4 regions of the Kitasatospora paranensis genome follow, and region 1 is predicted to be linked to each of the others. Evidence: riboswitches for the same ligand, from Rfam matches in the RefSeq annotation. Region 1 holds a riboswitch; each other region holds the start of a gene.

Region 1 (5,828 bases):
GGTCGCGCCTCGGACAGGCTCACTCGACGCCCCGCGAACGCCTGCGCCTGCGAGGTGCGCGGCAGGGTGACTCCGGCCTGCCGCCAGCTCCAGTACATCAGACCGGAGCAGTCGAAGGCGTCGGGCCCGGTCGATCCGTACACGTAGGGCGAGCCGATCCGGCTGATCGCGGCGGCCAGCGCGGCCGCCGCCCGGTCCGAGGACGGCGGCTGGTCACCGAGGTCGAGCCGGTCGGTACCGCGGGTGGCCCGCAACTCGGCGGCGCGCGCGTCGTCGGCGACCAGCCGGGCCCGTTCACCGGCGCTCAGGCCGCCCAGCAGCTTCTGGGCCGCGGCCAGCCGCTGCCGGATCTGCTCCTTGCTGTCGGCCAGCGAGCGGCGGACCTCCTCCAGGGCGGCCAGCTTGGCGGTGGCCTCGGCGCGGCGCTGGTCGAGCCTGCGGCGGCGGTCGGCGACCTCGCGCAGGGTGTCGCTCTGCCGGGCGGCCGCCTGGTCGAGGGCGCGGGCCCGGGTGAGGTAGCCGGCCGGGTCGGAGTCGAGCATCAGCCGGACACCCGGGTCGAGGCCGCCCGCGCGGTACTGGGCGGCGGCGGTGAGCGCCAGGTCGGCCGTCAGCCGGTTGATCTCGTCCTGGCCGCGGGCCAGCTGGTCCTGGAGGGCGTCCGCCTCGGCCTGCAGGCGCTGCTGCTGCGCCTGCGCGGCGTCGGCCCGCTCGGAGGACTGCTCCGCCTCGTCGTACAGCCGGTCGACCCGGGCCTGCACGTCGGCCGTCCGCAGGGCCGGGTCCGCGGGGGCCGCGGGGGCGCCGTACGCGCTGCCCCCGACGGTGACGCCCAGGGCGGTGGTGGCCGCCGCCGTGAGCACCAGGGCCCTGGCGATGGTGTGAGCGCCCGGCAGGTGGGCGCGGAGGTGCGCGGTCATGCGGCGGCGACTCCGTTCGGGCGGCCGGACGGAGGCGCCGCCCGGGACGGACGGCGTCCTCGCGAACGTCCGGGGGCAGACGTTAGCGAGTCGCACCGATCTAGTCCAAACCCCTCCATCACCGAATATCTGACCACCAATCGGACATTCGGCCGGACCGGGGCCGACGTCGCAGGCCGGACGCAACGCGGACGGGTCCGGCCCCCTGGAGGGGACCGGACCCGCGACAGGCCGAGCCGGTGCGTCAGATCCGCACGATGGCCGTGATCGGCATCATCGTGGCCGAGGCGTACTTCACCACGGTGCCGGTGTGCGGCGCGTGGATGACCTGCCCGCCGCCCACGTAGATCGCGATGTGCCCGCCGCCCTCGTAGACGACCAGGTCGCCGGGGCGGGCGTTGGCGACGTTCGTGCCGACGCTGGTGCCGGCGTGCCACTGCTCGTCGGCGGTGCGCGGCAGCGAGACGCCCGCCTGGCGGTAGGCCCACTGCACCAGGCCGGAGCAGTCGAAGGTGCTCGGGCCGGCGGCGCCGTACACGTAGGTGGCGCCGATCCTGGTCTCGGCGGCGGCGAGCGCCTTCACGGCGGCCGAGCCGGACGGCAGGTCGAGCGGGGCGCGGACGGTGTCGCGGGACGCCTTGTCGGCGGCGTTGCGGGCATCCGCGTCCGCCTTGGCGGCGGCCGCCGCGAGCTCGTCCTTCTCCTTCTGGGTCAGCGTGTTGAGGAGGGCGGTCGCCTGGGCGAGCTTGCCCTGGATCTCCTCCTTCTGCGCCTTCAGGTTCCGGGTGGTGGTGTCGAGCTCGGCGAGCTTGTGCTCGGTGTCGGCCTTCTGCGCGTCGAGCTTGGCCTGCTCCGACTTGAAGGTCTTCAGCGTGTCGGCCTGGGTGGCGCTCATCCGGCTCGCCGACCCGGCCTTGTCCAGGAAGTCGCCCGGGTTGCTGGAGAGCATCAGCTGCACGGTGGGCGAGATGCCGCCGTCGCGGTACTGCTGGGCGGCGACCTCCGCGAGCCGGCTCTGAACGCCGTTCACCTCGCCCTGCTGGCGCGCCACCTGGTCCTGCAGCTGGGTGACCTGCTTCTGCAGGTCCTGCTGCTTCTCGGTGGAGGCGTTGAACGCTTCGGTCGCGACCTCGGCCTGCTGGTTCAGCTGGTCGACCTGGGCCTTGACCTGGTCCTTGGTCGGCGCCGGGGCGGCGTGCGCGGCACCCGCCTGGGAGGAGATGGCGACGGCGGTGGCGGCGGCGGCAGTCAGGATCGAGGCGCGCGTGCGGCCGACGGGCTTGGGACGACGATGGGACGCCACGAAGGCGGACTCCTTCTTCCTCACACCGCCTACCGGGTGAGCTGACGGGTTCGGGCCGGAAGCATGCCCTACGACGTCTCACCGCCCGCCCCTGCGGTGCGCGGCTGGCCGCACACCGGCCGGCGCGGCCGACCTGACGCCGATTCACCCCGGGGGAACGTGGTTCCCCGGCTCCGTTCGACAGCACCCCCGGCAGGGGCCTCCCCGTAGGCAGTGGGACTGCCCAGCTGTGTCGCGGACTCGGCGGCGACCCCCGCCGTCACCCGGGTTGGGCGATCTTCTGTGCGGTGGTCAGTGGGATGACCCTAGTAACCGATCCGTGATCCGTTCAAATCCTTGTCGGAAAAATCTCGGATCCATGGCCGATTTTCTGTGCGGTCGCGACCGTCCGTGACGGGAAATCCACCGTCAGCTGACGGTTTCTCATCATACGAGCACAAAAGAGAACGCCCGGAACGTGTCGCAGATCACAGAAGGATCTCGGCGCGTCCGGGCGTGTCACGCGGCGTCAGAACCGCGGTCGGGAGGGAATGTCCGCTTTTGCCCCGAAGGGTCAGATCCGGCGGATGGTCTTGATCGGCAGCAGGTCGGCCTGCATGGTCTTGACCACGTCGCCGGTGTGCGGGGCGTGCACGACCAGGCCGTTGCCGATGTACATGCCGACGTGGTGCGCGTCCGAGTAGTAGATCACCAGGTCGCCCGGCTGCGCGTTGGCGATGTTGGTGCCCACGTTGACGCCCACGCTCGCCTGGGACTGCGAAGTCCGCGGCAGCGAGACGCCGGCCTGGGCGTACGCCCACACCATGAGGCCCGAGCAGTCGAAGGTCGAGGGGCCGGTCGCACCCCAGACGTACGGGTCGCCCTGGCGGGTCAGCGCCGCACGGACGGCCGCACCGGCGTAGCCGGACGCCGGGGGCAGCGTGGAGGGGTCGACCCGGCTACCGCCGCGCGAGGCGCGGTCGCCACCCAGGACGGCCGCCCGCTGGCTGGCCGTCAGGGTGTTCAGCAGCCGCTGGGTCTCGGCGAGCTTCTGCTGCACCTGGGCCTTGGTGTCGTTCAGGGTCTGCGTGGTCTGGTCCAGCTCGGCGAGGATGGCCGCGGCCTCCGCCTTCTGCTGGTCCAGCCGGCGCTGCTGGTCGCGCAGCGACTTCAGCGTGGAGGCCTGGGTGTCGGTGGCCTGCTCGTTGCTGGACGCCTTGTCGAGGTAGTTGTCCGGGTTCGAGGAGAGCATCAGCGCCACGGTCGGGTCGATCCCGCCGGTGCGGTACTCGTCGGCGGCCACCGCCGACAGCCCGGAGGCGACCTCGTTCAGCTGCGCCTGGGTCCGGGCTATCTGGTCCTGCAGCTCGGTCGCCTGCTTCTTCAGCTGGTCGCCGCGCTCCTTGGCACCGTCGTACTTCTCGGTGGCCTGCTCCTGCTCCTGCTGCAGCTGGTCCACCTGGACCTTGACCTCGTCCACGGAGGGCTTCGCCGGCGCCGCGTGGGCGCTCGCCTGGGCCGACAGGGCGACCGCGGTCGCTGCGGCAGCGGTGAGCACGGACACGCGTGCGCGGCTCGGCTGCTTGGGACGGCGGTGGGAGGCCAAGGGTCTAGCTCCTTCTTCCTGCTGGACTCACCCGAACGAGTGGATGTCCGGAAAATAGGTTTGACGCCAGACCCTAGTGAAGATCCGCCCGCTACGCCACTCCCGGAACCCCTCGATCCGCACCCCCGAGCGGGATTTCACGACCTCGACACATCGGGGCCACCCGGCCCGCCCGCGCGTCAGGGCCGGGCGAGCCGGTTCAGCAGCAGAATCGAGGCCACCGGGCGCGCCCCGGCCTTGCGGACACCGTCCGCGACCTCGCGGTCCGTGGACACCACGACCACCGGCCGGCCCTGCGGCTCGGCCCGCACCAGACGCCGGATCAGCTCGTCCGCGGTCTCCCCGGTGCGGCTGAACCGCACCCGCACCCGCGCGGCGGCGCCATGATCACCGGCACGTCCAGGTCCTGCCCGTCGAAGACACAGGTCACCTCGGCCTGGGTGCGCTGCGCCAGCATCGCGAGACCGCCCAGCAGGCGCAGCCGCTGCTGCTCCAGCGGCAGCGTCGGATAGCCGCTCTTGGTCACGTTGTAGCCGTCCACCACCAGGTGGACCTGAGGAATCGCCAGCAGCTGGTCGAGCAGCGCCGGGTCGTCCTCCGCCAGACCCCGCCGCGCCACGTCGTGCGGCGACGCCGACGACGGCTCCACCGCCTCGACCAGGTCGGCCGGCCGCAGCTGGGCCACCGGCAGCGCCAGCTCGCGCTGGAGGCCCTGGGCCGACTGCAGCACCGTGTCCAGCAGGAGGCGCAGCCGCATGTCCTCCACACTGCGGCCCTCCCGGGCCGAGCGCCGGCCCGCCTCGGAGGCGGCCTCCAGCTCGGTGACCCGGTGCCGCAGCCGGCGGGCCTCGCCGTCCGCGGCGCTGCGCTCGGCCAGCGCGGCCGCGCGGGCCGCCTCCAGCTCTGCCTGCACCTTGCGGACTTCTGCCTGGGCCCGCCGGGTGTCGCTCTCCAGGCCGCGGACCCGCTTGCGCAGCGACTCGGCCTCCTTGCGGAGCCCCTCGGAGTCGGCCCGCTGGCGGTCCAGGTCGGCCCGGGCCGCGGCGCGCACCTCGGCCAGTTCGGCCTGCAGCTTCTCCACCACCCGGGCGGCCTCGGCGGCGGCGCCCTCCGCGTCGGCCCGCTCGACCTCGTCGCCGGCCTCCGCGACCAGTCGGCTCCAGCCCACCGGGCGCAGCAGGTAGGCGGCGGCCGCGACGTCCAGCGGATCGGCCGCGGCGGGGACCGTCCCGCTCTCCAGCGCCTTGACGAGATCGGGCTGGCCCAGGCGGAGGCGGTCCGCTATCCGGACCCGGAACACCGGCTCGGCGTCCAGCGCCGCGGCCAGCGCGGTCGCCGCGTACTTGGCCCGCCGGGCCGGGGTGAACTTGGCGTACGGGCGCAGCCCCGACGGCAGATCGCCGAGCGGGATGGCGCCGAGCGCGTCGGCGGCGATGCCGACCACCCGGCGGCGGACGCCCTCGGGCAGCGGGCGGTCCAGGTGCTCGGCCTCGGCTGCCTCGGCTGCCTGCCCGGCCACGGCCGCGTCCGGCAGCCCCGGGTCCGCGGCGGGCTGCTGCCCCTGCGGCTCGGACGGCTCCCTCGCTGCGTCCACCACGTCCTCGGCTCCGATCCTGCTCCCGGGCCCGTGCGGCCTGTTGCCGCCGCCCTCCGATGCACCTCTGTGCAATTGTCCCGTGTACCGTGCCCCGCCGGACACCACGCCACACACCCCGGCCGTGCCGGGGTGCGGGCGGCGCGCGGCGTCAGGCCTTCGGCTCCTCCGCGGCGGCCTCGTCCTCGGCGCCCGGCCGGGCGACGAGCTCGACCTGGTCGACGGCGTTGCACCAGCGGCAGCGCACCGACTCGAGGGTCTCGCTGAGCACCTCGGTCTCCTCCACCTTGGACTCGCCGCCGAGGTCGAAGTGCAGGTACTCCACCACCCGGGCCGAGCGCGTCACGTCGAAACGGGTCAGGTTGCCGCACAGGGTGCAGCGCCAGCGGGTCTCGGCAGTGGGGGCGACGACGGTCATCGGTGGTC
Region 2 (5,828 bases), 2.4 Mb from region 1:
GGATCGGCCGGACAGGGCCCAGCCGCACCCGCCCCCGGCCTCGGCCGGGGGCCCACCCGGGAGGCCCCAAGTGATCCGCACCCGCTCCGCCCGCCGGCCCGTTCGTACGGTCGCCGGTGTCCTGCTCGCCGCCGCGGCGCTCTCCGCGTGCGGCGGCGCACCGGCCCACCAGGGGGCGGCGGCGGTGGTCGGCGACGAGCGGATCCCGATCTCCACCGTCCAGGCCAGGGTGACCGCGCTGCGCGACGCCACGGTGGTCGCCGCCGCGGGCGGCGCCGTCCCGGAGGAGAACGGCCTCGCCCGCCGCACCGTCGCCGAACTCGTCCTCGACCGGGTGATCGCCCGGGCCCTCGCCGACCGCGGACTGTCCGTCTCCGAGGGCGAGGTCGACCAGCAGCGGGCGGCCGACGCGAAGATGCTCGGCGGCGACGCCGCCCTGCAGCGGGCCCTGGTGCTCCGGCAGGGCGTGGACGCGGCCGCGATCCCGTCCTTCTACCGCCAGCAGCTGGGCATCAAGAAGATCGCCGCGGCCCAGGGGCAGGACGCCCAGACCCCGGCCGGCGACGCGGTCGTCCGCAAGGCGCTCGCCGAGGCCGGCGGCGCCCTGCGGATCGACGTCAACCCCCGGTACGGCCGCTGGGACCCGCAGCGGATCGCCCTGGTCGACGCGGTCGCCGACTGGCTGCCGCAGCGCGCGGCGACGGCCTGACCCCGCCCCCGGCGGTCCGCGCCGGAGGGTAGGTTCGGGGTGTGGAGACTCCGAAGCTGATCCTGCTGACCACCACCCACCGGATCGCCCCCGGCCTGCTGTCCTGGCCGGCCTGGGAGGCGCTGAAGTCCGCCGGACGGGTGCTGGCCGCCGACCCGGAACACCCGCAGCTGCCCGCCCTGCGCCAGGCCGGCGTCGAGGTGGAGCTCGTCGAGCGGACGTCCGCCCCGGCGCTGGCCCGGCTGCTGGCCGGGGCAGGCCCGGTGCTGTTCCTCGGCAGTCCGGACGGCGACCCCGGCCTCACCGACGCGCTGGCCCGGATCGCCGTCGAGGAGGCCGGGTCGGTGCCGGAGATCGAGCTGCTGCCCGGCTCCTGGGACCTCCCCGGGGCCCGGCTGCTGGACCTGGCCTCGGTGATGGACCGGCTGCGCTCGCCCGGCGGCTGCCCCTGGGACGCCGAGCAGACCCACGAGACGCTGGTGAAGTACCTGGTGGAGGAGGCCTTCGAGCTGGTCGAGGCGATCGAGGAGGGCGACCGGGTCACGCTCCGCGAGGAGCTCGGCGACGTCCTGCTCCAGGTCTTCTTCCACTCCAGGATCGCCGAGGAGCACCCCGAGGACCCGTTCTCGGTCGACGACGTGGCCGGGGACATCGTCGAGAAGCTGATGTACCGCCACCCGCACGTCTTCGGAGACGTCGAGGCCGACGAGTCGGCCCAGGTGGAGGCCAACTGGGAGCAGCTGAAGGCCGCCGAGAAGCAGCGCGAGTCCGTCCTGGACGGGGTGCCGGCCGGGCTGCCGTCACTGGCGTACGCGGCGAAGCTGGTCTCCCGCGTCCGCCGGGCGGGCTTCACGGCGGTGCCCGACGCGCCGTACGAGCTGCCCGCGGAGCTGACCGCGGACAGTGCGGGCGAGCTGCTGCTCGCGGTGGCGCAGCGCGCGTACGACGCCGGGGTGGACGTGGACGCCGCGCTGCGCGGCGCGGGCCGCCGCTACCGGACGGCGGTGCGGGCCGCGGAGGGGCTGACCGACTGACGCTGCGGCGGGACGACCTCGCCGATCGCCTCGCCGACCAGGGCGAGGAGTTCGGCCAGCGGGTCCAGGTGGTCGGGCAGCTCGTCGAGGGAGACGACCCGCTCGCCGTGCGGGCCGGCCACCGCGAACAGGTCGATCGGGCCGAGGTGCTTGGCGGCGGTGGCGACCAGCGCGGCGATGTCGCTGGGCTGGTGGGCGTCGCCGCTGACGCCGACCACCGGGCAGCCGGGCCGGTCGAGCTCGGCGGCGAGGTCCTCGGCGACTCCGGGGCGCAGATCGGCGACCAGCAGGCCCTTGGCCCCGGCGGCGGCGAACCGGCGGGCGAGATCCCCGCCCTCGCCGCCCCCGAGTACCGCGATGACCACCACTGCCCCGGCTACTCGCATGGCCTGCTCCTCCCTGAGAGCGATACCCCGTGGACGGCACCGCACGGCCGCCACCAACGGTTATCGGAGGATGGTAGGCACCCCGCGACCCTCCGCAACAGGGATTACCCGCCAGGTGACCAGACTCACGCCCGTCCAGGTCAAGATACGGTCTGGAACATGCCGGACACCCCCTGCCGCACCGACCCGACCTCTTCACGTGGGAGTTCGCCGCCGATCCCTACCCCGCGTACGCCTGGCTGCGCGAGCACGCGCCGGTGCACCGCACCACCCTGCCCAGCGGGGTGGACGCCTGGCTGGTCACCCGGTACGCGGACGCCCGGCAGGCGCTCGCGGACGCCCGGCTCTCCAAGAACCCGGTGCACCACAGCGAGCAGGCGCACCGGGCCGGCCGGGTCGGCATCCCGGGGGAGCGGCAGGCGGACCTCATGACCCACCTGCTGAACATCGACCCGCCCGACCACACCCGGCTGCGCCGGCTGGTGTCCAAGGCGTTCACCCCGCGCCGGGTGGCGGAGTTCGAGCCACGGGTGCAGGAGCTCACCGACCGGCTGATCGACTCCTTCGCGGAGCGCGGCTCGGCCGACCTGATCCACGAGTTCGCCTTCCCGCTCCCCATCTACGCGATCTGCGACCTGCTGGGGGTGCCCGCCGAGGACCAGGACGACTTCCGGGACTGGGCGGGCATGATGATCCGGCACGGCCGCGGCCCGCGCGGCGGCGTGGCGCGGGCGGTGAAGCGGATGCGCGGCTACCTCGCCGAGCTGATCCACCGCAAGCGCGCCGACCTCGGCGACGACCTCATCTCGGGCCTGATCAGGGCGAGCGACCACGGCGAGCACCTCACCGAGAACGAGGCGGCGGCGATGGCGTTCATCCTGCTGTTCGCGGGCTTCGAGACCACCGTCAACCTGATCGGCAACGGCCTGTACGCGCTGCTGCGCAACCCCGGCCAGCGGGCCCTGCTCCAGGCCTCGGTGGCCCGCGGCGAGAGCGGCCTGCTGGAGACCGGCATCGAGGAACTGCTCCGCTACGACGGACCGGTGGAGCTGGCCACCTGGCGGTTCGCGACCGTCCCGCTGACCGTCGGCGGGGTGGGGATCCCGGCCGGCGACCCGGTGCTGGTGGTGCTGGCCGCGGCCGACCGCGATCCGGCGCGGTTCTCCGACGAGAACACGCTGGACCTCGCCCGCACCGACAACCCGCACCTGGGGTTCGGACACGGCATCCACTACTGCATCGGCGCGCCGCTGGCCCGGCTTGAGGGGCGGGCGGCGCTGGCCACCCTGCTGACCAGGCTGCCCGACCTGGAGTTGGCCGCCGACCCGGACGAACTCCGCTGGCGGGGCGGTCTCATCATGCGCGGGCTGCGGGAACTGCCGGTGTCCTTCACGCCCTCCGGGGGCTGACCCGCCGCCGGACGGCCGGCGCGCCGGGAGCGGCCGGCGGCCGTCCGCTGCTCCGCCCGGGGGCGTGTCGACCGGGCGCGTGTCGCGGCCCGCCCGAAGGGCCGTCAAACCGGACAAATCAGCCTCGTTCGTGGGCGATAATCGGTTCGCCGTAATTCTTGCGTGATAGTGGCGATATGAGCTTGTGATTGGTCGTTCGATCTGCCTACTCTCCGGATCGGCCCGCAACCGCGGGCCGCGGCCGCGGAACGCCGAATCCTGTCCACCGCGCGCCGATTCGACGGAACAGACCCAGGACAGGGGCGGGGGACCCACGTTCGTCGCCGTCCCCACGGCTAGGGGTGAAGCCGCGTCAGCAGGTCCCCTCCTGCGGCCGCGGCCGGGCCAAGCCTCCCGGTCCGAACCCGACAGCTCACCTCGCAGGCGTTCGGAGAGGGACTTCCCATGCTCTTCACCGGACCTGGCCGCCACCGCCGTCGCACCTCCGCCGAGAAGGCGGTCGCCGTGGCGGGCGTCACCGGCGTCGGCCTCGCCCTTCCGCTGCTCACCGCCGCCGGCGCGTCCGCAGCACCGGTCTCCACCTGGGACAAGGTCGCCCAGTGCGAGAGTGGCGGGAACTGGGCCATCAACACCGGCAACGGCTTCTACGGCGGCCTCCAGTTCACCGCCGGCACCTGGAAGGGCTTCGGTGGCACCCGGTACGCGGCCTTCGCCCACCAGGCCAGCAAGGGCCAGCAGATCGCCGTCGCCGAGAAGGTGCTCGCCTCCCAGGGGCCCGGCGCCTGGCCGGTCTGTTCCAAACGCGCCGGCCTGACCCGCGGCGGCGGCTCACTCGCGAAGGCCGATTCCGCCGAGGGCGCGAGTACCGCGGCGCCGCGCTCCGGCGCCGCCCCGCAGTTCCCCGGCCGGGGCGGCTGGGACGCGGACGACCGGGTGTACTGGTACCAGAAGGACGGTGCCTGGTATTGGACGGCGCACCGGGAGATCTACCAGCGGTACGCCGCGGCCGCCGACCTGCCGGAGGGCGTGGAGGAGGCGTCCGACACCGGGCCGGACACCGGCTCGCGGGCAGCTGACCCGTCGGACGCCGGCGGGCAGACCCTGCAGGCGGCGCCGCTGCCGGAGACCGGCCGCGGAACGTACACCGTCCGGCCCGGTGACACCCTGTCGGGGATCGCCGTCGAGCGGGACGTGCCCGGCGGCTGGCAGCAGCTCTACGCGGCCAACCGCGCGACCGTGGGCGCCGACCCCGACCTGATCCTGCCCGGGCAGGAGATCGAGCTGGGCTGACGGCCGCCCGGCCTCCCGGTCGCGGCCCCGGCGCCGCGGCTGCGACCGGGAGGTCCGGTTTACGATCCTTCAGGTGAACTACCGGCGAGTAGCCGGGCCACACGGTGAGACAGGGCCATGCCCGGCATGGCCCTGGGGCCCCGTGCGGTTAGGCTCTGGTCGTAACGACTCACATCCGCTTCCGCTAGGAGATGCTTCGTGCCGTCCATTGATGTCGTCGTAGCCCGTGAGATTCTCGACTCTCGCGGCAACCCCACCGTCGAGGTCGAGGTGGGTCTCGACGATGGCAGCACGGGCCGTGCCGCCGTCCCGTCCGGTGCGTCCACCGGTGCTTTCGAGGCGCTGGAGCTCCGCGACGGCGACAAGAACCGCTACTTCGGCAAGGGCGTCGAGAAGGCCGTCCTCGCCGTCATCGAGCAGATCGGCCCCGAGCTGGTCGGCTACGACGCCACCGAGCAGCGCCTGATCGACCAGGCCATGCTCGACCTGGACGCCACCCCGGACAAGTCCTCGCTCGGCGCCAACGCCATCCTCGGCGTCTCCCTCGCCGTCGCGCACGCCGCCTCCGAGGCCAGCGACCTGCCGCTGTTCCGCTACCTCGGCGGCCCGAACGCGCACGTCCTGCCGGTGCCGATGATGAACATCCTCAACGGCGGCTCGCACGCGGACTCCAACGTCGACATCCAGGAGTTCATGATCGCCCCGATCGGCGCGGAGTCCTTCTCCGAGGCCGTCCGCTGGGGCGTCGAGGTCTACCACACGCTCAAGGGCGTGCTGAAGGAGCGCGGCCTGTCCACCGGCCTCGGCGACGAGGGCGGCTTCGCGCCGAACCTGGACTCCAACCGCGAGGCCCTCGACCTCATCGTCGAGGCCATCAAGAAGGCCGGCTACACCCCGGGCAAGGACGTCGCGCTCGCCCTGGACGTCGCCGCCTCCGAGTTCCACAACGACGGTGCCTACACCTTCGAGGGCAAGGCGATCTCCTCCGCCGAGCTCATCG
Region 3 (5,828 bases), 600 kb from region 1:
ACCCCGACCGTCCAGCGCACCGCCAACTACGTCCGGCCCGACGAGCTGCACCAGGCCTTCAACTTCCAGTACCTGGGCACCTCCTGGGAGGCCGGCGCACTGCGCGAGGTGATCGACCTCTCGCTCGACTCGATGCGCCCGGTCGAGGCCCCCACCACCTGGGTGCTCTCCAACCACGACGTCACCCGGCACGCCACCCGGTTCGCCAACGAGCCCGGCCTCGGCACCCAGATCCGGACGGCGGGCGACCGCGAGCTCGGCCTGCGCCGCGCCCGCGCCGCCTCGCTGCTGATGCTGGCGCTGCCCGGTTCCGCCTACATCTACCAGGGCGAGGAGCTCGGCCTCCCGGACGTCACCGACCTCCCCGACGAGGTCCGCCAGGACCCGTCGTTCTTCCGGGCCGAGGGCCAGGACGGCTTCCGCGACGGCTGCCGCGTCCCGATCCCGTGGTCCGGCACCGAGGCCCCGTACGGCTTCGGCCCGACCGCGGGCGGCCCCAGCTGGCTGCCGCAGCCCGCCGAGTGGGCCGGCCTGAGCGTGGAGGTCCAGACCGGTGACCCCACGTCCACCCTGGAGCTCTACCGCTCGGCGCTGGCCGTCCGGCGGGAGCACCCGGCGCTCGGCGCCGGCACCGAGGTGGCCTGGCTGGACGCCCCCGAGGGCGTGCTCGCCTTCCGGCGCGACAGCGCAGAGGGCGCGTTCGTCTGCACCGCGAACACCACCGGCGCGCCGGTTCGCATCCCCGCTCCGGGACGTATGCTGCTCTCCTCCGCCGAGGCAGAGGCGGTCGACGGCGACATTCTGCTGGCTGCGGACAGCACCGTATGGTGGGCGGTCTGAGATGGTTGCAATAGGCTCTGGGATCGTGACTACAGCGCGACTCTCGGACATCGCGGCGCAGGCGGGGGTCAGCGAAGCCACCGTCAGCCGCGTCCTCAACGGCAAGGCCGGTGTCTCCGCGACCACCCGGCAGACCGTACTGGCCGCCCTCGACGTGCTCGGGTACGAACGCCCGACGCGGCTGCGGCAGCGCAGTGCGGGGCTGATCGGCCTGATCACCCCGGAGCTCAGCAACCCCATCTTCCCCGCGCTCGCCCAGGTGATCGAACAGGTGCTGAGCCGGCACGGCTTCACGCCGGTGCTGTGCACCCAGACCCCGGGCGGTTCCACCGAGGACGAGCTGGTGGAGATGCTGGTCGAGCGCGGAGTCGCCGGCATCGTCTTCGTCTCCGGCCTGCACGCCGACACCACGGCCGACCACGACCGCTACAACAAGCTGATCGGCCGTCAGGTCCCGTTCGTCATGATCAACGGCTACAGCGAGAAGATCGCCGCGCCGTTCATCTCGCCGGACGACCGGGCCGCCATGTGGATGGCCGTCCAGCACCTCGTCGAGCTCGGGCACACCCGGATCGGCCTCGCGGTCGGCCAGAAGCGGTACGTCCCGGTGCTCCGCAAGATCGAGGGCTTCACCGCCGCGGTGCAGGACCTGCTCGGCCTCAGCGCCGAGGAGGCCGACGGGTACGTCCACCACACCCTGTTCAGCGTGGAGGGCGGCCATGCCGCGGCGGGCGCCCTGCTCGACAAGGGCTGCACCGCGATCGTCTGCGGCAGCGACATGATGGCGCTCGGCGCGATCCGGGCGGCCCGCCAGCGCGGGCTCACGGTGCCGCAGGACGTCTCGGTCGTCGGGTTCGACGACTCGCCGCTGATAGCGTTCACCGAGCCGCCGCTGACCACGATCCGCCAGCCCGTGGAGGCGATGGCCACGGCCGCGGTCGACGCCCTGCTGGAGGAGGTCGGCGGCAACCCCGCGCAGCGCGCGGAGTTCATGTTCCAGCCGGAGCTCGTGATGCGCGGCTCCACGGCGGCCGGCGGACGCTGACCGCCGACTGCATCGAACACCGAAGGGGCCCAGGAGAGGTGAACTCTCCTGGGCCCCTTCGGTGTTCGATGCACGACGTGCACGTCGTGCATGCCTCGTCGTGCCGTGCCCGTCCGTCCCCGTCGGGTTCCGTCCGGCGGTGCTCCGGTCGTGCGTCCGGTCAGCCGTCCTCGGCGACCCGCCGCGGCGGCTGCGTCCGCTGGGCGTCGGCGGCCTCTCCGGTCCGGGCCTCGGTGCGCCGCCCGCGCGCCAGGTAGTCGCGGACGACCACCTCGACCGCGTCCTGCGGATTGCCCGCGCCGGACAGCAGCATCACCTCGATCGCCAGGTCGGCATCCAGGGTGACGGTGACCTTCGCCATGCTGACTCCCGCGGGTCGGTGGGGGCTTCAGCCTACCCGGGCAGGCCGAAGCCCCCGGTGCCGAGCGGCCAGCTCCGGGGGCGACGGTGGAACGGTTGACCCGACCCGTGGTGGGATCAGATACGGCCGGCGAAGTCCGGCGCCCAGTTGGCGATGGTCTGGGTGCGGACACCGGCGCTGGGGTTGGCGGCCTCGACGTACTTGCCGTCGCCGACGTACATGCCGACGTGGTACACACCGGAGTTGGCGCCGTTGTTGGACCAGAACAGCAGGTCGCCCGGCTGCAGGTTGTCCAGCGACACGTGGGTGGAGAAGTCGGCCTGGTCGGCGGCGACACGCGGGATCGCGATGCCGGCCGCCTTGTAGGCCGCCTGGGTCAGGCCGGAGCAGTCCCAGCCACCGTTGCCGGTGCCGCCGTAGATGTACGCCTGGCCGACCTTCGACAGGGCGAAGTTGACCGCGGCGGCCTTCGAGCCGGTGACGGCCGAGGCCTTGGTGGCGGTGGTGGCGGCCGCCGGGGCGGCGGTGGTGGCCGGCTTGGCCGCGGTCTGCGCGGAGCCGCTCTGCGCGGTGGCGGAGCCGCCCAGCGACAGCTTCTGGCCCGGGTAGATCGAGTCGGGGCCCTCGGTGAGGACCGACTTGTTCAGGTCGTACAGGTGCTGCCAGCCGCCCTGGACGTGGTTGCTGTCGGCGATGCGGGACAGCCAGTCGCCGGCCTTCACCGTGTAGGTGCCGCCGTGGTTCCAGGAACGGTGCTGCTGCCAGGACTTGCCGCTCTGGGCGGGCTTGGCGTCCTGCGAGGCGGTGGAGCCGCTGCTCTGGGCGGGGGCGGCCGGGGCGGCCGGGGCGGCGGGGGCCGCGGCGGCCGGAGCCGGGGTGGTCGAGGCCGAGCCGCCGGGGTTGACCGCCGGGGCGGGGCCGCCCTTGGTCAGGCCGGCCTGGACGGAGCAGACGGGCCAGGCGCCGGGGCCCTGGTCGGCCAGCACCTTCTCGGCGATGGTGATCTGCTGGTCCTTGGTGGCCTGGTTCGCCTGCGGGGCGTAGGTGTGGCCGCCGTAGGCCGCCCAGGTGCTGGAGGTGAACTGGAGGCCGCCGTAGAAGCCGTTGCCGGTGTTGATCGACCAGTTGCCGGAGGACTCGCACTGGGCGACCTTGTCCCAGGTCGCGACCGAGGCGGCGTTGGCGGTGCCGGCGGTGAGGCACGGGATCGACAGACCGATGCCGACCACGCCCGTGGTGGCGAGCAGTCGGCGGGTGCGCTTGGAGTTGATGGACAGCATGAAACAGCGTTCCTCTCCCACGCCTGCGAGGTGAGCTGTCGGATTCGGGCTGGAGTTGCCCGGCCGCACGTACGGGCACGTCGAGACGGACGTGTCCGGTTGTGCGGCTTCACCCCAAGCCGAGGGCCGGTCCATGACCGGCCCTGGGCGACTTACCTGGTTCCCCCGCCCCTGCCGAAGTGCGTATCGCTTTGCCAGTCGGCCCGCCGGCAGGACTCGGCGTTCGGGTCGACTGGGTCCGTGTGACCACGAACGTGGGAGGACATTAGACAGACTTAAGTTCAAACCGCAAATATGTGTGACGGCGATCACAGGTGATCTTGATTTAATTCAAGATCGATTGTTCCCGGCGATTCCGGTCGCGTTCGGCCCTTTTCGCGCAATCCCCTTGAATGGAAAGCGGCTTGTTTATGCTTCAGGCGGCGGGGCCGCACCGGGCCCCGGGGGAGGGCTCGCCGATCATGGAACACCGTGCCACGCCGCCCGAACGGGTGCCAGGGCCACAGGTCCCGCGCTCCGCCGTCGACCGGCGCCGCCTGCTCGGCTGGCTCGCCGTCCCGGTCGTCCTCGCTGCCGTCGGAGGCGAGGAGTTGCTCCGGCGCGAGCTGGTGGCCGACGCCTCGCCGGGGCCCACCGCGCCGCCGCTGAGCGGGCCCTCGACGGCCGCCGAAGGGCACGTGCACAGCGCCGCGCCGCCGGAGGCCCCGCGCCCTCCCCGATCGACCTGACCGGCCGGCACTGGTCGGACGCGGCGGGCTGGGGCGGTGCGGTGCCCGGCCCCGGAGTGCGGTCACGATCGCCGACCGGGTGCTGCTCGACACCGACGCCGCGGTCGGGTCGCTGTTGATCGAGCCGGGCGGCTCGCTGGTGTTCGCCCCGGAGCGCAGCCTGACCCTTGCGTCCGCGGGCAATGTCGAGGTCCGCGGCACCCTGGCGCTCTCGCCGGCCGGGGCGGCCGTGCACGCCCTGCGCTTTCCGTCCGTGGACGAACGGAAGTTCCGGGGCGGCGGCATGACGATCGCAAACACGGACACCGGCCTCTGGGTCACCGGGGCCGGCTACCTCCGGCTGGACGGCGCCGCCAAGACCGCCTGGGTCCGCGCGGCGGCCGCACTGGGACCGGGCGACGCCACCCTCACGCTGGCCGCCGCACCCGCGGGCTGGCAGGCCGGCGACGAGCTCGCCGTCACCCCGAGCGGACCCCCGACGGCGACGACTTCTCCACCCGATACGATCTGTGCACGATCAGCCGGATCGACGGCCGGACGGTCACCCTGACCGCTCCGCTGGCGTACGCCCACCCGCGGGTCGCGGTGGGTGCCGGCCTCACGCTGGGCGCCGAAGTGCTCAACCTCACCCGCAGCGTGCGGATCGAGGGCACCGAGCGCGGCCGCGCCCACGTCCACGTGACGAGCTCGCGGCGCGCCGACGTCCGGCACGCCGCGCTGCGCTGGCTCGGCCCGCGGCAGCCCGGCAAGGACACCTTCGCCGGTGCCCCGGTCACCGAGCCGGTGCTCGGCCGCTACGGGCTGCACTTCCACATGCTCGGGGACGCCGGCCGCGGCACGGTCGTGGAGGGCGTCGTCGTCCGCGACACGGGCAGCCACGCGTTCGTCCCGCACGCCAGCCACGGCATCACCTTCCGCAGCTGCATCAGCCACCGGACGTGGGAGGACGCCTACTGGTGGGACGGCCCGCTGGACACCCGGACCCCTCAGGCGCCGTCCGACGACATCACCTACGACTCCTGCGTCGCGTCCCTGACGACCTACGAGCCCGCTCCCCGGGGCTACCGGCTGACCGGCTTCTCGCTGGGCGCCGGCACCGGCGGCACCGCCCGGGACTGCGTCGCGGTCGGCGTCCAGGGCGCCACCGGGGCGTCCGGCTACGAATGGCCGGAGACCAGCGAGGGCATCTGGACGTTCGAGCGCTGCCTGGCCCACAACAACGCCCAGAACGGCATCTTCGTCTGGCTCAACGCCCAGCACCACCACAGCGTGGGCCAGTTCGTGGCCTACCACAACGGCGGCTGGGGCATCGAGCACGGCGCCTACCTGAACGACTTCGACTACACCGCGAGCGTCCTCTACGGGAACGGCGCCGGTGGCCTGGTGGTGCACGCCCTCGGGCGCGACTCCGGCACCGTCGTCGACGGCCTGCTGATCGACGCCGCGGGCCGGTCCGACTTCGCCATCGCCACCGCCAAGCACCAGCTGGCCGGCGAGACCGTGACGATCAGCCGGTGCCGCCTGACCGGGTACCGCAAGGCCGGCGTCGGCTTCCGGGCCACCGCGGACGGCCA
Region 4 (5,828 bases), 440 kb from region 1:
TCGCCGGCCTGCTGGTGGCCCAGTTCCGCAGCCGGGTCGGCGTGCCCTGGCGCGGCGGCGGCACCATGCTCTTCGACCTGCGCGAGCGGCTGCGCGTCCAGAGCCAGGTGCCGCAGCTGCCCGAGGGCTGGTACGCCGACATGGCGCTGCGCCCGGCCGGCGGACAGTCCTTCTCCGGCGACTTCGTGGTCGCCGCCCGCACCGGCAGCGCCCGCCGCACGCTGGAGGTGGTGCTGGCGGACGTCTCCGGCAAGGGCATGGACGCCGGCTCCCGCGCGCTGCTGCTCTCCGGCGCGTTCGGCGGCCTGCTCGGCTCGCTGCCGGCCCACGACTTCCTGCCCGCCGCCAACGGCTACCTGCTGCGCCAGGACTGGGACGAGGGCTTCGCCACCGCCGTCCACCTGGTGCTCGACCTCGACACCGGCCAGTACGAACTCCTCTCCGCCGGGCACCTGCCGGGCATGCAGCGGCTCGGCGGCAGCGGCCGCTGGGAGTTGCGGGAGTCCGCCGAGGGCCCGCTGCTCGGCATCTACGACGGCGCCAAGTTCGAGGGCGTGCGCGGCACGCTGGACCGCGGCGACGTGCTGATGCTCTGCACCGACGGCATGGTCGAGGTGCCCGGGCGGGACCTCACCGAGGGCATGGACCGGCTGATGGGGGAGGCCGACCGGCTGGTGGCGGGCGGCTTCCGCGGCTCGGCGGGACGGCTGATCGAGCGGGTCGCCAAGGACGTCAACGACGACCGGGCCGTCCTGCTGGTCTGGCGCCGGTGACGGCGCGGACCCCGCTGTCAAGTCCCGTGCACTGATCTTCGGCCAATCCTCGGGCGTCCCACACGAGTCGATCACCGGCCCGCCGGGCGCCGCAGGGCCGCTCCGAAGACCGTGGGCCGGGCCCCGCCGACGCACCGTCAGGCGGCCTCGGCTATCGTCTCGGTCGGCGGGAATTCGTCTCAGATGGCAGGATCTTCGCGCCATGCTCCCGGCAAGTCCTTTACGCAGTCGGCACGAACGACCACACTGAGTCCGGGTGGATCGGTCATGGCCGGGGGATGGGGGGCAGCGCGTGCGGCAGGCGGCATGCGGTACGGCGCGGCGGGGCATCACCATGACGGCGGGACCGACCGGTGAGTTTTCAGGGACGGTCGGCGCAGGCCGCAGGCCGGCTTCGACACGGGGTTCCGCCGCGAACTCCCGCCAGAGCTTGAGGAAGTGAATCCGGGTGGCCTTCTCCGTCTCCGCGCTGTTCCTGTTCGGCGTCATCGTCGTCATCTTCATCCGCAACAAGCAGCTGAAGATGAGCCATGCGATCATCGCGGCGCTCTTCGGCTTCATGGTCAGCCAGTCCACGGCGGCCAAGCCGATCCAGGACTTCCTCAACCAGCTGGCGAAGACCATCTCGTCGGTCGCCAGCTGACCGCCGGCCGCTGACCGACCGGCGGTCGGACGTGCCACCGGCCGTCCGGGCCGCCACCAGGCCCGGGCCGGGTCGGACGTGTCCGGCGCGCCGGGTCAGGACGGGCGGCGCTCCGCGCGCGCCCGGCGCCAGCGGCCGAGCAGCCCGCCGCGTCCCGGCTCCGCCGACCACCGCCCGGCAGGTCCGGCGGAGGGCGCCGCAGTCGCGCGGGGGTCGGCCTGCGCAGGTCCCGGCATGCCCTCGGGCACCAGCAGGACGAACAGCCGGGCCCAGCACAGCCGCTCGCCGCGCGGCCAGGCGAGCGCGCGCAGGGCGGCCGAAGCACGTTCCGCGACCTCGCCGCCGATCCGGACCTCCGCCACGTCCTCGCCCAGCCGCCCGCCGAAGAAGAGCTTCACCCCGGTCACCCCGGCCGGCAGCGGCCCGGCCAGCTCCGGGGCCAGCGCCGCCGCCAGCTGGGGCAGCACCTGGTGGTCCGCCAGCCAGTCGGCCAGCCGCTCGCTGCCGAAGCCGAACACCGCCGCCGGGCCCTGTACGGCCTGCCAGCCGGGCAGCAGTTCCGTCCCGTAGTGGTCGCCGTGCTCCCCGCGCCCCTCCTGGAACTCCACCACGGCCGCCGCCGTCGTGGTCGCCCACATCCGTACGGCGCTGTCCAGCTGCTCCTCCTCGGTGCGGCCGAGCCCCGCCGTGCAGTCCCAGACCACGGGGCCGTCCGCCCGGCCCAGTTCGAGGACGTAGCCGAGGTCGACGTGCCCGGCGCCGCCCTGGCCGCCCTCGCCGGGGTGTTCGCGCACCGCGACCGCGGTCCGCCCCGGTCCGCGGACCACGCTGCCCTCGACGGTGAAGCGCAGGCCGTAGCGCGCCATCTCACGGACCACACTGCGCTGGATCACGTCCAGCCTGTCCTGCGGGCGCACCCCGGTGCTCCTCACTCCACGTCCGACCCCGGGGGCCGGCTCGAAAACGGTCGAACAGTCGGACGGCAGTGAGGCTATCGGCCGGCTCGGACGGGCCGGGCACCGGGCGCGCGGCCGCTCCGCCGGTCATCCGGGGCCGACGCCGCGGGGCGGTCCGCGGTTCCCCGAAAACCCCTCCGCGGAACCCGGGGTGACCAGTGTCACCGGCGTGTGCATGATCCGTGCCCGCCCGCGACCGACCGCGCACGCCGGGTGTACGAAATCGGCGAAACGCCATGATCCGGACACATGCGGTCATTGCGGCGGACGCTCTCCGTCCACCGGGAGCGGGCGGAGAGTCACGCCGGGGGTGATCGCCGAGGGCCCTCCAAGGGCCGGGGCTTGCTTCGAACGTGCTCGATCGGTTTTCCTCGGAGCCTGCCCGGCCAATCGACCGGGCGGGCCACCGGGCGGAACGCCGAGTCCTGCCGCCGTCCGGGGCCACGCACAATCTGTGCACGGCAGGAGCGGGGGACCCAAGGTAAGTGCCGCGCCCGGTAGTTCCGGGACGGCTTGGGGTGAAGTCGCGTCTTTTCGCGACCGGGCGATCTTCCCGCCCGAACCCGACAGCTCACCTCGTAGGCGTAGGAGAGGATCACCCCCATGTCCGTTCTGGGCACCCGTCTGACCCGTCTCGCTGTCGCCACCGGTGTTGCTGCTGCTGCCATCGCCATCCCGGCCACCGCCGCCAGCGCCCACTCCGCTCCCGCCGCCAAGGCCGCCGCCCCCGCCGCTGCCGCTCCGGCCGCCGCGGCCCCGGCCGCCGCGCAGGCCCCCGCCAAGTCCGCCGACTCGACTTACAAGGTCGTCGGCGGCGACACCCTGTCGAAGATCGCCAACGCCCAGCACGTGGACGGCGGTTGGCACAAGCTCTACCAGGACAACCGCCAGGTCATCGGCGGCAACCCGAACCTGATCTTCCCCGGCCAGCAGCTCTCCCTCGCGGGCCAGGCCGCCGCCGCGCAGGCCCCGGCCGCCGCCCCGGCCCCGGCCCAGAAGCCCGCCGCGCCGAAGCCGGCCGCGCCGAAGGCCGCCGCGCCGCAGACCTCCACCCCGAAGGCCGCCGCCACCACCCCGGCCGCGAAGCCGGCCGAGGCCGCCAAGCCCGCCGTCGCCGCCTCCGGCTACGTCGCCCCGGTCTCCGCGCCGCTCGGCACCCCGTACCACAAGGCCGGCTCCAACTGGTCCAGCGGCTACCACACCGGCGTCGACTTCGTCGTCTCCACCGGCACTGCCGTGCACGCCATCGCCGGCGGCACCGTCGTCGAGGCCGGCTGGGGTGGCGCCTACGGCAACAACGTCGTCATCAAGCACGCCGACGGCAAGTACTCGCAGTACGCCCACTTCTCGGCCCTGAAGGTCTCGGTCGGCCAGACCGTCTCCGCCGGCCAGGTCATCGGCCTCTCCGGTGCCACCGGCAACGTGACCGGCCCGCACCTGCACTTCGAGGTCCGCACCGGCCCGGCGTACGGCTCCGACATCGACCCGGTGGCCTACCTCGCCGCCCACGGTGTCCGCGTCTGACGCACCGCCACAGCCCGAAGGCCCGGACCGCTCCCTGCGGTCCGGGCCTCGGCCGTGCCCGGACCCTGCTCCTGCGCCCTTCCCCGCGGCCCTGGTCTCCGCAGCCGGCTGTCGGACGGTCCGTGATCGCGTCCCGGCAGGGCGGGGCCTGACCGGCCGGCAGCCGATCCCGCCCTCCGGCGCCGGCTGTCTCCGGGCGGGGCGGGCGGGCCACCCGCGTTCGAGCTGCGCTCACTCGTTCGACACGCCCCCGACCGGCCCAACGCCGGTGCGGCGGGGTGGTGGCGACCTAGCGTCGCAGACACGACAACCCCGTCGCGGAAGGGATCCACATGTACCGAGGCCTCACGCGCACCGCTGTTCTGCTCGCCCTCGCCGGCGCCGCCTGCCTTCCCGGCATCGCGACCGCCCAGGCCGCCGGCCAGACCCGGACGATCGTCATCGGCGACCAGAACCAGGTCGCCGGCAGCGACATCTTCAACGCGGGCGGCGACAACACGGTCGGCTCGAACGACGGCACCAACGCGGGCACCGGCCGACTCGACGTCTCCGCGATCGCCGCCGCCGTGGCCAAGCACTACCTCGGCTGACCTGCCGTCGCACCCGGCACGCCCCGGCCCCGGCCGGCGGACCCCACCGCCACGTCCGGGGCCGGACGCCGTGAGCGGGCACTCGCGCCGGTAGGGTGCGGCCCGTGTCCTTGCCCGAACCGGTGTCCGAGACCGCGCACCTCGTGATCGAGTCCCCACGCGCCGGAAACGGCACGGCCGGCGTCGCGCTCGCGGTCGCCCTGCTGCCGCTCGCGGCCGTCCTGTTGCTGTTCAGCCTCGCGCTCACCGCCGAGTCGCAGTCGCCGGAGGACTATCCCGGGCTCCGGGACAACCTCGGCCCCCTCGCGCTCGTGTTCCTCGCGCTGAGCGCGGCGGCGACGACGCTCGTCCTCCTCGCCGCCCGCCGGCTGCGCCGCCTGCTGCGGATCGCCGTCGTCCCGCTCTGCGTTTTGCTGCTCGTCGGCGCCGGCTACCGGGGCTGGACCCTGGCCCCTCTCCTGAAGTGCGGCGGCCACGGCGCCGTCGCCCGGCAGCCGGACGGCTCCTTCGCCTGCTACGACCGCTGAGGCGCACACCGCGCCTCTCCCCTGTTTCCGCTGCCTTTTCTTTCCGCTACGGGACCTTGCGGCAGCTGGGCCGGTCAGGGAGCGAGATGTAGGTGGTCCGGAGCCCGGCCGACACGGCGAGGGTGCTGACGCCCTTCCGGCCTCCCGGGCCGTAGCCCATCGCGGTCAGGGTCCCGCAAAGGTGGAGGGCGTCCTCGGCGCTGACGTCCTCCTTCATGTTCACCATCAGCTGGAGACCCAACCGGGCCTTGGTCAGGACGTCACCGGTGGTCGGGCTGCCGGAGCCGGCCCCCGTCGTCCGGATCATCGACCCGTAGGCGATGCCCGGCAGGCACCGGACCTCGGCCGGCAACGGTTCCGAGGTGATCCCGTCGGTGCTCGCCCCGCTGTCGGTCGGTTCCGGTTCGGCGGACGGACAGGCCGAGGCCGACGACATCGCCTGCGGCGCCCCGGCCGTCGTCGCTGCCGATGTGCAGCCCGCCGCCAGCGTGATCACGGCACCGACGGCGATGGTCAGCGTTGTCGTACGGATGTTCATGGTCCGGCTCCCCCGGTCGATTCGTGCAGACTCCAGCGGCAGTGATCATGTGGGGTCGGCCACGGTGGATCTGTGGCGGGGGCGGCGCGGCCATGGCCGCCGGGGCCCGGTCCTGGCAGGATGGCGCCATGACGATCAACCGAAAGGCGCATGCCGCGTAGGCGACCCGGCGCGCTCCGCGCCGCCCGCGACCTCCAACCGCACCGCATCGCCACGTGGGTGCGCGAGATACCGCCGATCGACCGCCTTTCGCGGGAGACCAGCGCCGCTGTCCGCC

What was found. Region 1 has a riboswitch for cyclic di-AMP ahead of ABEB13_RS12955 (C40 family peptidase). Riboswitches for the same ligand answer to the same signal wherever they lie in the genome.
Region 2: linked by a shared signal. The riboswitch ahead of ABEB13_RS24280 (transglycosylase family protein) and the one ahead of ABEB13_RS12955 (C40 family peptidase) in region 1 are both predicted to bind cyclic di-AMP.
Region 3: linked by a shared signal. The riboswitch ahead of ABEB13_RS10190 (transglycosylase family protein) and the one ahead of ABEB13_RS12955 (C40 family peptidase) in region 1 are both predicted to bind cyclic di-AMP.
Region 4: linked by a shared signal. The riboswitch ahead of ABEB13_RS15070 (M23 family metallopeptidase) and the one ahead of ABEB13_RS12955 (C40 family peptidase) in region 1 are both predicted to bind cyclic di-AMP.

Annotation. Positions count from the first base shown of each region.
Region 1 is NZ_BAABKV010000001.1:2,637,762-2,643,589, forward strand. It holds gene ABEB13_RS12950 (C40 family peptidase) at 1-920, opposite strand, end outside; gene ABEB13_RS12955 (C40 family peptidase) at 1,165-2,223, opposite strand; cyclic di-AMP (ydaO/yuaA leader) riboswitch at 2,234-2,419, opposite strand; gene ABEB13_RS12960 (C40 family peptidase) at 2,777-3,808, opposite strand; partial or broken gene ABEB13_RS12965 (NYN domain-containing protein) at 3,988-5,342, opposite strand; gene ABEB13_RS12970 (hypothetical protein) at 5,554-5,820, opposite strand.
Region 2 is NZ_BAABKV010000001.1:5,035,156-5,040,983, forward strand. It holds gene ABEB13_RS24260 (SurA N-terminal domain-containing protein) at 71-709, shown strand; gene ABEB13_RS24265 (nucleoside triphosphate pyrophosphohydrolase) at 751-1,743, shown strand; gene ABEB13_RS24270 (SDR family NAD(P)-dependent oxidoreductase) at 1,701-2,129, opposite strand; gene ABEB13_RS24275 (cytochrome P450 family protein) at 2,282-3,538, shown strand; cyclic di-AMP (ydaO/yuaA leader) riboswitch at 3,815-3,978, shown strand; gene ABEB13_RS24280 (transglycosylase family protein) at 3,983-4,828, shown strand; gene eno (phosphopyruvate hydratase) at 5,027-5,828, shown strand, end outside.
Region 3 is NZ_BAABKV010000001.1:2,035,483-2,041,310, reverse strand. It holds gene ABEB13_RS10205 (glycoside hydrolase family 13 protein) at 1-840, shown strand, start outside; gene ABEB13_RS10200 (LacI family DNA-binding transcriptional regulator) at 842-1,885, shown strand; gene ABEB13_RS10195 (hypothetical protein) at 2,046-2,246, opposite strand; gene ABEB13_RS10190 (transglycosylase family protein) at 2,363-3,526, opposite strand; cyclic di-AMP (ydaO/yuaA leader) riboswitch at 3,532-3,720, opposite strand; gene ABEB13_RS10185 (hypothetical protein) at 3,988-4,254, shown strand; gene ABEB13_RS10180 (hypothetical protein) at 4,334-4,804, shown strand; gene ABEB13_RS10175 (hypothetical protein) at 4,870-5,828, shown strand, end outside.
Region 4 is NZ_BAABKV010000001.1:3,079,038-3,084,865, reverse strand. It holds gene ABEB13_RS15085 (SpoIIE family protein phosphatase) at 1-773, shown strand, start outside; gene ABEB13_RS15080 (hypothetical protein) at 1,222-1,416, shown strand; gene ABEB13_RS15075 (DUF6348 family protein) at 1,512-2,333, opposite strand; cyclic di-AMP (ydaO/yuaA leader) riboswitch at 2,807-2,970, shown strand; gene ABEB13_RS15070 (M23 family metallopeptidase) at 2,976-3,896, shown strand; gene ABEB13_RS15065 (hypothetical protein) at 4,229-4,486, shown strand; gene ABEB13_RS15060 (hypothetical protein) at 4,591-5,013, shown strand; gene ABEB13_RS15055 (hypothetical protein) at 5,060-5,551, opposite strand; gene ABEB13_RS15050 (hypothetical protein) at 5,771-5,828, shown strand, end outside.